Regions from separate parts of the Flexivirga sp. G2 genome, predicted to be linked through region 1. Evidence: riboswitches for the same ligand, from Rfam matches in the RefSeq annotation. Region 1 holds a riboswitch; each other region holds the start of a gene.
The links. Region 1 has a riboswitch for thiamine pyrophosphate ahead of ACZ50J_RS09145 (ECF transporter S component). Riboswitches for the same ligand answer to the same signal wherever they lie in the genome.
Positions count from the first base shown of each region.

Region 2: it holds a riboswitch for thiamine pyrophosphate, as region 1 does, so the genes downstream of both, ACZ50J_RS14245 (TenA family protein) here and ACZ50J_RS09145 (ECF transporter S component) in region 1, are expected to answer to the same signal.
Region 3: it holds a riboswitch for thiamine pyrophosphate, as region 1 does, so the genes downstream of both, thiO (glycine oxidase ThiO) here and ACZ50J_RS09145 (ECF transporter S component) in region 1, are expected to answer to the same signal.

Region 1 covers NZ_AP039675.1:1,920,358-1,923,627, forward strand. Annotated here, with positions in the region: gene ACZ50J_RS09140 (ABC transporter ATP-binding protein) at 1-1,422, opposite strand, end outside; gene ACZ50J_RS09145 (ECF transporter S component) at 1,419-2,048, opposite strand; TPP riboswitch at 2,039-2,142, opposite strand; gene dxs (1-deoxy-D-xylulose-5-phosphate synthase) at 2,275-3,270, shown strand, end outside.
Region 2 covers NZ_AP039675.1:2,940,446-2,943,715, forward strand. Annotated here, with positions in the region: gene thiM (hydroxyethylthiazole kinase) at 1-717, opposite strand, end outside; gene ACZ50J_RS14245 (TenA family protein) at 714-1,388, opposite strand; TPP riboswitch at 1,386-1,496, opposite strand; gene ACZ50J_RS14250 (O-succinylhomoserine sulfhydrylase) at 1,537-2,718, opposite strand; gene ACZ50J_RS14255 (bifunctional RNase H/acid phosphatase) at 2,787-3,270, opposite strand, start outside.
Region 3 covers NZ_AP039675.1:2,674,186-2,677,455, reverse strand. Annotated here, with positions in the region: gene thiG (thiazole synthase) at 1-567, opposite strand, end outside; gene thiS (sulfur carrier protein ThiS) at 569-775, opposite strand; gene thiO (glycine oxidase ThiO) at 772-1,872, opposite strand; TPP riboswitch at 1,909-2,021, opposite strand; gene ACZ50J_RS13015 (DUF418 domain-containing protein) at 2,386-3,270, opposite strand, start outside.

The DNA.
Region 1 (3,270 bases):
TCCGACAGCCTGCCCGTTCTTCAGCTGTATGACGGTGTCCGACAGCTCCACCAGCGCATGATCGTGCGTGGCGGTGGCGACGGTCGCACCGGCGTGACGCGCGGCGAGCGCCCATCCCGTCACGGCAGCCCAGGTGTGTCGGTCCTGCCCGACGGTCGGCTCATCCAGCAGTACCACCGACGGACGGTGCGCGAGCGCGGCCAGCACAGCCAGCCGTCGCTGTTCCCCACCGGAGAGCTGGAACGGGTTGGCACCCGCCAGATGGTCCAGGCGCATCAGCCCCAACAGGCCGTCGACGTCGACCGACCGACCGAGTCGGGTTGCGGTGCAAGCGATTTCGTCGCGCACGGTCGTTCGGAGGAAGCCGTGCTCGGGATTCTGCGGGACGAAACCGGCGGCCGCGGCGAGCTGCCGGGAACGGCGATGCACGAACGGCGGTTCGGCTCCGGTGATGGTCCCGGCGGATGGCCGCAGCATGCCGGCGAAGGCCGCGAGCAGGGTCGACTTGCCCGCGCCCGACGGGCCGACCAGGGCAGTCAGTCGAGCGGCCTGCAGGTCGGTCGTCACGCCGTCGAGCGCCCGGTGGGTCACCCTGCCCTGCAGCGATCGGACGGTCAGGTCGATGTGCAACGCCTCGGTGTGCAAGGCAGGCCCCGGGCGGTCGGGAGTCACCCAACCCGGAGCGACCGCGACCGGCGTCGGGTCCGGTGCGCCCGGCATCCACACACCCGCGTCCAGCATCTGCTGCGTGTGGTCGGTGACGAAGCGCGACGGGGTGGTGTCGGCGACCACCTGTCCGTGGTCGAGCACCATGACCCGATCGCACTGCGGGAGCCACGGCCCGATCCGGTGCTCGACGACGACCGTGGTCGCACCGGTCGCGCGCGCCACGTCCAGGACGCATCGCCGCACCTGGTCCGCGGTCTCGTCGTCGAGCATCGACGTCGGTTCGTCCAACAGCAACAGCCCGGGTCGGATGGCGAGCACGCCGGCCAGCGCGAGACGCTGCAGCTCGCCGCCGGACAGTGCCGTGGTCTGCCGGTTCACGTCATACGGCAGACCCACCCGGGTGAGACCGTCATGGACCCGGCGCCAGATCTCGTCGCGGGGGAGTGCGAGGTTCTCCGGGCCGAAGGCGACCTCACGGCCGATGGTCGCCGCCACCAGCGAGTCCGCCGGGTTCTGCAACAGCATCCCGGAGGGGGCGTCGACCTCGACCGTGCCGGACTGGTCGCCGGGGACGGCCTCGCCCAGTAGACCCGCCAATGCCCGCAGCAGCGTCGATTTGCCGGCGCCGCTGCCGCCGGCCAACAGGACGATCTGGCCGGGGGAGAAACTGAGGTCTAGACCGCTGATGACCTCTTCGCGACGCCCCAACGGACGCCAGCCGAAGCCGCGGAAGGAGGCGTGTGCCCCGCTCACACCGCGTTGCGGGCGTGATGCTCACGTCCCGCGCCGAACGCGTCGAGCACGCCGGTGGCGGCCAGCGCACGGACCAGGATCCAGCCGACGACGCCGGCGAGGATCGCTCCGGAGAGCATGGTGCAGCCGAGGTAGGCCAGCTTGTAGTTCCAGGTCCACGCCGAGTAGTAGCTGTGCCACTCGTAGAAGATCTCGAACGCTCCGGCCATCGCTCCGCCGAGCGCCGCGATGACGACACCGAAACGCTTGTAGAGGACCAGCGCGAGTACGACCTCGACGCCGAGGCCCTGCAGCAGACCGGACATCAGGGTGCTGGCGCCCCACTGGTTGCCCACGAGCATCTCAACGGCGGCGGCGATGAATTCGGTGGCAAGAGCGGCACCGGGTTTGCGCACGACCAGGCCGCCGAGGACGCCGCCGAGCAGCCACGGCCCGGCGAGCAGCCCGAGTACCGGTGGAGCCGTGAAGAGTCCGAGGGTGCTGATTCCCAGCCATGCCTTCGACCACGCCCAGAAGACGACACCGGACGCGACACCGAGCGTGGCGACGGTGACCAGGTCGATGGTGCGATAGGCGAGCAGTGCGGTGATCGCGGACCGTTCGCCGGGCGCGCTGACAGTAGCCATTGATGACTCCCTTCGCCGGTGCTAACCGGAGCAGGTTCAAGGGTCTGCGGGCGAGCCGCACTCTCAGCGCCGAAGCGCTCCCCTGTCGGTGGATGTATCCGTCCACGGTACCAGCGGCATCGTGGTGCAACCGACGGGCCGGGTGAGGCGTCCTGACAGGGTGCGAGTGCACCGACGCGTAGACTCGATCGACGCGTAATCCGAAGGAACGAAAGGCGCGAACGACGTGGGACTGCTCGACACGATCTCCTCACCCGAGGACCTGCGGCGGCTTCCCGCGGAACGCCTGGACGATCTCGCGGCGGAGATCCGCGAGTTCCTGGTCGACTCGGTCTCGCGCACCGGAGGCCACCTCGGACCCAATCTGGGTGTCGTGGAGCTCACCATCGCCATCCACCGCGTCTTCGAGTCGCCTTCGGACTCCATTGTTTTCGACACCGGGCACCAGTCCTACGTGCACAAGCTGCTGACCGGGCGGCACGACTTCTCGAAGCTGAAGAAGCAGGGCGGGTTGTCCGGGTACCCGTCGCGTGCGGAGTCCGAGCACGACATCGTCGAGAGCTCGCACGCGTCGTCCTCCCTGTCCTGGGCAGAAGGCATCGCCAAGGCGCGGGTGCTCAGCGGTGAGCCGCACCGCCATACCGTCGCGGTGATCGGGGACGGGGCACTCACCGGCGGTATGTCGTGGGAGGCCATCAACAACATCGCGGTCGAGCGTGACCTGCCGCTCGTCATCGTCGTCAACGACAACGAGCGCAGCTACGCGCCGACTATCGGCGGTCTCGCCGATCACCTCGCGGCGTTGCGGACCACGCGGAAGTACGAGCAGATGCTCGACTGGGGCAAGACGACGCTCAAGGGTGTGCCGAAGGTCGGTGGCCTCGCCTACGAGACGCTGCACGGCGTCAAACGCGGGATCAAGGACATCGTCTACCCGCAGCAGGGCATGTTCGAGGACCTCGGCATCAAGTATGTCGGGCCGGTCGACGGGCACGACGAGGCCGCGATCGAGCAGGCGTTGCGCCGCGCGCGGGCCTTCGGTGCTCCGTGCATCGTCCACGTGATCACCGAGAAGGGGCGCGGCTACCAGCCGGCCCTGGACGACAAGGCCGATCACATGCACGGCATCGGCAAGATCAACCCGGAGACCGGGCTGCCCTTCGAGGTGGCCGGTCGCATCTGGACCGACGAGTTCAGCGACGAGATGGTGCGTCTGGGCGCC
Region 2 (3,270 bases), 1.0 Mb from region 1:
ACCAACGGCTCGCTCCATCGCGATGTCCGCTGCGATGGTCCAGACCGCGGTCGCAGCGAACGCGGCGTCCGCGGGCGATGCGCACGCACAGAAGGCGGCGGTGATCGCACCGAGCGCGCACCCGACACCGGTCACCTTCGTCATCATCGGCGTTCCGTTGGCGACGGTGCGCACGTCGTCACCGGTGACGATGTGATCGACGGGACCACTGACCGCGACCGTCCCACCGGTTCGCCGGGACAGGTCACGAGCGGAATCGACAGCGGCCTCGGTGCCGACAGTGCTGTCGACGCCTCGACCGCCACCGTCGACGCCGGACAGGCTCATCACCTCCGAGGCATTACCGCGTATGACGGTCGGGCGCAGCGGCACCAATTGGGCACTGACTCGATCCCGCAACGGCAGCCCACCAACCGCGACGGGGTCCAGCACCCACGGTGTCTCGGCGCTGCCGGCCGCCTCGGCGGTGGCGACCATCGTCTCCCCGGATGCCGGGGAGATGGTTCCGAGATTGATCAGCACGGCGTCCGAGACACCCGCGAAAACCGTTGCCTCCTCGCGATTGTCGACCATCGCCGGAGCTGCACCGAGGGCCAGCAGCGTGTTCGCGGTGAATCCGGTGACCACGGAGTTCGTGATGCACTGCACCAGTGGCGCGCGCTCGCGCAGTGTCTCGAGCAGTGCGCCGACCTCTGTCGCATTCGGCTGATTCGTCACCACGGCCACCGTTCCCCGCGCACCGCGGCATCCCAGAACATCCACTCGTAGCGGGTCGCCGTCTCGACATGCTGCGCCATGTCGGCGAGCGCGCTGTCCGACACACCGGTGGCCACGGCGTCGACCACGTCGAGCACCTGCGCGACGCTCTCCGCGAAGCCGGGCGCGGCATACGCCTCGACCCAGCGGGCGTAGACCGGGTCGGCCGATCCGTCGCGCTCGAGGGCTCGACCCACCTGCTCGTAGATCCAGTAGCACGGGAGCACCGCCGCGAGACCTTCGTGGAACGGTCGCAGGGCGCACACCGACAGCAGATAGCTCGTGTATGCCGTGGTGGCCGGAGACTTCGGTGTGCTGCGCAGCAGAGCCGGGTCGAGACCGGCGTCCCGCAGCAGCGCCGGATGCAATTCCAGCTCGGTCGCGACCGCTGCGCTCGCGTGCGCGGCCAGGATCGGCGCGACCGGCGTCGGCGCCTTGGCAGCCAGCAAGGACAATGCTCGCGCGTACTCCGCGAGATACAGCGTGTCCTGAATGATGAAGTGTCCGAACGCTTCTCGCGGCAGGGACCCGTCGGACAGGCCGTGCAGGAAGTCGTGTGCGAGCACCCGCTTGAGGCCGTCCTCCATCGGTGCTCCGAGCACCGGCCACCAGGCGTATGACGTCGTCGACATGCCGTTCAAATCCCTTCCTCCGCCGGCATTGTCCGGCTCAGGTTGTGGCGGTCGGCGACGGCGGTCGCCCTCTCAGCCCGGTCCTTCCGAGCTCCCGCGGGTTGTCGGCACCACCGTATCGGGCGATGCCCTGCTCCACCGCGCCAGGTCAGCCCAGCGCGCTGGTCACGTCGCGCACGAGGTCGTCGGCGTCTTCGAGACCCACCGACAACCGCAGCACCCCGTCCGTGATCCCGACGGCCGCCCGAGCCTCGGCCCCCATCCGACGGTGCGTCGTCGTTGCCGGGTGCGTGATGAGCGACTTGGAGTCACCGAGATTGTTCGAGATATCAATGATCTCAAGGGAGTTCATCAGCTCGAAGGCCTCATCCTTGCCTCCGTCGAGCTCGAAGGTGACGACGGTCCCGCCGCCCGTCATCTGCCGCTTGGCCAGTTCGAACTGCGCGTGCGACTCCAGGAACGGGTACCACACCCGCCGGACGGACGAATGCTCCTGCAGGGCCGTTGCGAGTCGCATCGCGGACGCGGCCTGTGCCTCGACCCGCAGCCGCATGGTCTCCAGGCCCTTGACCAGCACCCACGCGTTGAACGCGGACATGGTCGGCCCGGTATGCCGCAAGAGGTTCTCCACCGGACCATGGATGTAGTCCTCCGGTCCGAGGATCGCGCCGCCGAGCACCCGTCCCTGGCCGTCGATGTGCTTGGTCGCCGAGTAGACGACGATGTCGGCCCCGTGCTGCAGCGGCCGGGAGAAGACCGGCGTGCCGAACACGTTGTCCACGACCACCTTCGCGCCGACCGCGTGGGCGTGCTGGGTCACGAACTCGAGGTCGACCAGCTCCTGCATGGGGTTGCTGGGAGTCTCGAAGAACACCGCGGCGGTGGGCTCGGACAGCGCCGCCCGCCACTGTTCGTTGTCGGCGCCGTCGACGAAGACGGTCTGCACACCCCACCGCGGCAGGATCTCGTCCAGGATCACGAAGCACGATCCGAACAGGCCGCGCGCCGCGACCACCCGGTCCCCCGCACCGAGCAGAGCGGCCAACGCGGTGAAGACCGCGCCCATGCCGGAGCCGGTGGCGTAACACGCCTCGGCGCCCTCCAGTTGCCGCAGTCGCTCCTCGAAGACGGCGACGGTGGGGTTGCCGTAGCGGCTGTAGACGAATCGATCGGCGTCACCGGAGAACGCGGCCTCTGCGTCCTGCGCCGTCTCGTAGACGAAACCGGAGGTCAGGTAGAGCGCTTCGGACGTCTCCTCGAATCCGCTGCGAGCCAGACCGCCTCGCACCGCAACCGTGTCCGGGGACCATTCGTTCGAGGATGACGTCATGGTCTGCAGCCTTGCACACGCCGACGGAGGCCCACGGGGGCGTCCGGCCTACGGCCGCAGGCCGGGTCCTACCTCAGGTGGTGGGTGTCGTTGGTGTAGGCGACGCTCGCACTGCCGTCGGCATACACATGGATCTCGGTGAGCGACGCCGGGTCGGCGTGGAGCAGCCACGCCTGCCCGAAACCGAGGCCGAGGAGCGAGCGCAGCACCACCAGAATCGGCATCCGGTGTGTGGCGACGACAACGGTGCCGCCGTGCGCAAGTGCGCGTTCACGCGCCGCGTCCACCCGGCCGCTCAGCTCGAGGTGGGTCTCCCCACCGTCGACACGGAAGTCGTCCTCGACCCGCATCCGAGCCGGATCGCCGGGGAAACGCTCACCGATCTCCGCATAGCTCAGGCCGTCCCAGACCCCGAAGGCCTGCTCGTCCCAGTCCTCGTCGCAGATCGGCTGGACACCGAGCACGCGAGCCGCGGCCGCACCGGTCTGGCGCGCGCGGGCCAGTGACGATGTCACGACCGTGACCGGCCCGGTCACCAGCTCGCCGAGTGCG
Region 3 (3,270 bases), 750 kb from region 1:
GGTCCCGATGCCTGCGTCCAGCACGACCGGGACGTCGACCTCGCCGCAGATGAGTTCGATGGCGTGCTGGTTGCGGATGCCGAGGCCGCTGCCGATCGGTGAACCGAGGGGCATCACTGCGGAGCACCCCAGGTCGGCGAGGCGGCGGGCGACGACAAGATCGTCCGTCGTGTACGGCAGGACGCGGAAGCCGTCCCTGATCAGTTGTTCTGCCGCGTTCAGCAGTTCGACGCAGTCGGGTAGCAGTGTGCGGTCGTCGGCGATCACCTCGAGCTTGACCCAGTCGGTCTGGAGTGCCTCGCGGGCCAGCTGGGCCGTCAGGACCGCTTCCCGCGCGGTGTGACACCCGGCGGTGTTGGGAAGCACGTGCACGCCGGAGGCCTGGATGGTCGGCAACAGTCCGCTGACGACCGCGGCGCCGGACCGGCGCATCGAAACGGTCACCACCTGTGTCCCGGTGACCTCGATGCACTCGGCGAAAATCTTTGCCGTCGAGATACCCCCGGATCCGAGAAGTAGTCGGCTGGTCAGTTCTCGACCGCCGAGTTCCCATGTGGTGGCTGACATCTCAGCCTCCTTGGCATGGCTGGATGATCTCGAGTTCGCTCTCGAGCGGAACCGCCGTCACAGCCCACTGCGAGGCGGGTACCACCGCACCGTTGAGAGCGACGGCGAACCATGTCCCCTCCATGCCCTCGATGGTGAGTGTCTGCCGGATCGTGATGCCCGCCCGCCACGGTCGGGATTCACCGTTCAACAGGTATGCCTGGGTCATGAGAGATCTCCTTGGGAGAGTGCGTTGACAACGTGGTCGCCGACGATTTCGGCGGTCAGTGGCGCGAGCAGGAAGCCGTGCCGGTAGTGCCCGGTCGCAACAGTCAGTCCCGGTACCGGCGAACTGCCCAGTACAGGACGGTTGTCCGCCGTCGCCGGGCGGAGGCCCACCCGGTGCGCGACGATCGCGGCGTCGCGCAATTCGGGCACGACGGTGGTCGCGGCCATCAGTAGGTCGTGGGCGGCGCGCACCGTCGGGGTGGTGTCGGCGCCGACCTGCTCGGAGGTCGCCCCGACCGTGATGTGGTGATCGTCGTGGGGTACGAGGTAGACCGGCACCCGGTCGACGCGAGTGCGGATCATCGCACGCACAGCCGGGACAGCGACCTCGAGATCGATCAGTTCGCCCTTCACCGGCCGGACACCGTCCGGGCCACTGAGTTCGGCAGGGAGCACGCCCGGCACGGCGGAGGCTCCACTTCGCCAACCTGCGCAGAGCACGACGTGATCTGCGGTCACGACTCGTTCGGCAACGTCCACCCCGACGACATGTCCCTCGGCGACCCGCAGGCGGCCGGTGCCCTGGACGAACTCGGCGCCGGCCCGTCGAATGGCGGTTCGTAGAGCTGTCAGTGCCCGATTGCGTTCAACGCAAAGATCGTTCGGCAGCCAGGCGGCGCTACGGACCGTGCTGGCGAGGCCGGGCTCCCGACGCCGCAACTCTGTGCGATCGATCAGGTCCGCCGTCACACCGACCTCCGCCAGCAAGCTCAGTCGGCGTTCCAAGCGAGCTTCCTCGTCCTGGTCCATGGCAGCGAGCAGGGTGCCGGTTCGGCGCAACTGGAGGGAGCCGCCGCCGCATCGTTCCAGGTGAGCAGCGAACTCCGGCCATCGGCGTTGCGACCGGGACGTCAGCTCCCACAGGTCGGGCTCGCCGTGGTCGAGCTCGGCGGCCGCCGAGATCATTCCGGCTGCGACAGTGGAGCTGCATCCGGGCAGTTCGGCATCGACGATGACGACCTGCACGCCCCGCCCGACCAATGACCAGGCGATGCTGAGGCCCACGATGCCGCCGCCGAGGACGGCGACGCGGGTCACCGAAGGACGTATCGAGTCCGAAGGGACAGCAGCTGAATTGCACTCATGGCTTCTCCTTGCGCCGGCATGATCCGGATCAAGTCTGGTGACGGTCGGGGCGGTGTCAGCCCCCTCTCAGCCCGGTACCCCGGACTCCCGCGAAGGACGATCGCGACGGTAGCACGTTCTGCCGATCCGGCGACGATGGACGTGACGCGGTGCATAGCGAGGATCGGAATGAGATGCTCGGACGGTGGTGGTGCAGCGATCCAGCGACAACTCGTCGATGACGAAACACCCTCGGCTGGAACCGATTTCGGCTGGGAGGGCGGATGACTTGGGGTTCGTGCGGAGGTGAAATCGCTCGCCGCGAGGATGGCGGAGTCGTGGCAACTCCACGGTGTTCACAAGCGGCTGGCCTACGAACGGACGACCGACGAGTTGGTCGGGGCCGGCAGGCTCCTCGCGCGAGCAGGACGACGCCCCTTCCGCGACGTGCGTCCTGCTGCGCGACGACCCGACACCACCCGGCGGCTACTTGCTGCCGTAGACGAACCTCCGTAACGGCCGCTCGGCCGGCCCGGCGTAGCCTCGCCGCTGCATCAGCGCCGCGGCGACGACCGACACGCTCCAGACGGCGACCGCCGCGATGACCGCGTGTGCATCGGAGTGTCCCCAGTCGAGGGTGAAGGGTGCGAAGAGCGCCATCCAGCAGACCGATTGGAACAGGTAACCGGACAAGGACCGTTGACCGAGCGCCGCGATGGCGCCGGTGACCGGTTGGGAACGACGCAGCCGGATGGCGAGCAGGCCGAAGAGCGCGACATACCCCGGACCGGCATACTCGCCGGCGATGTTCGACAGCGCGGCGAACCGATCGATGGTGTCCGCCGAGGCATGGATGGCACCGGCGCCGGCAAGGGCATAGGGGAGTCCGGCCGCTACAGCGAGCGAGAGGCCGCCGATCGCGGTGCGGCGCAACAGCTTCACGTGTCGCTCCGGATGCTCCAGGATCCCCTTGTTGGCCGCCCAGATGCCGAGCCAGACGATGACGATGAACGGGAGCACCTGCAGGGTGTGCGCCGGCCACTCGGTGAGCCGATGCGCCAGCGACGAGGCGTACGACGACGCGGAGAGTGAGTCCGTCGGCGTGTTCACGAAGCCTGCGGATCCGCCGTCGCCAGTGAGCGCGCGGACGGCGAACCAGCCGACGCTGACCAGCTGAATACCCCAGAGTGCCAACACGATCCGATGGAATCGCTCGGTCCGCCGGACCAGCAGGAACGTCGCGACCAGCCCGACGATCCCGTAGGCGCCGAGGAAATCGCCGAAGTAGAGCAAGGTGCCGTGGACGGCGCCCAGCACGATCAATGCGGCGTTGCGACGGACGAGGACTCGGCGGGCGTCGGTCCCGCGGCT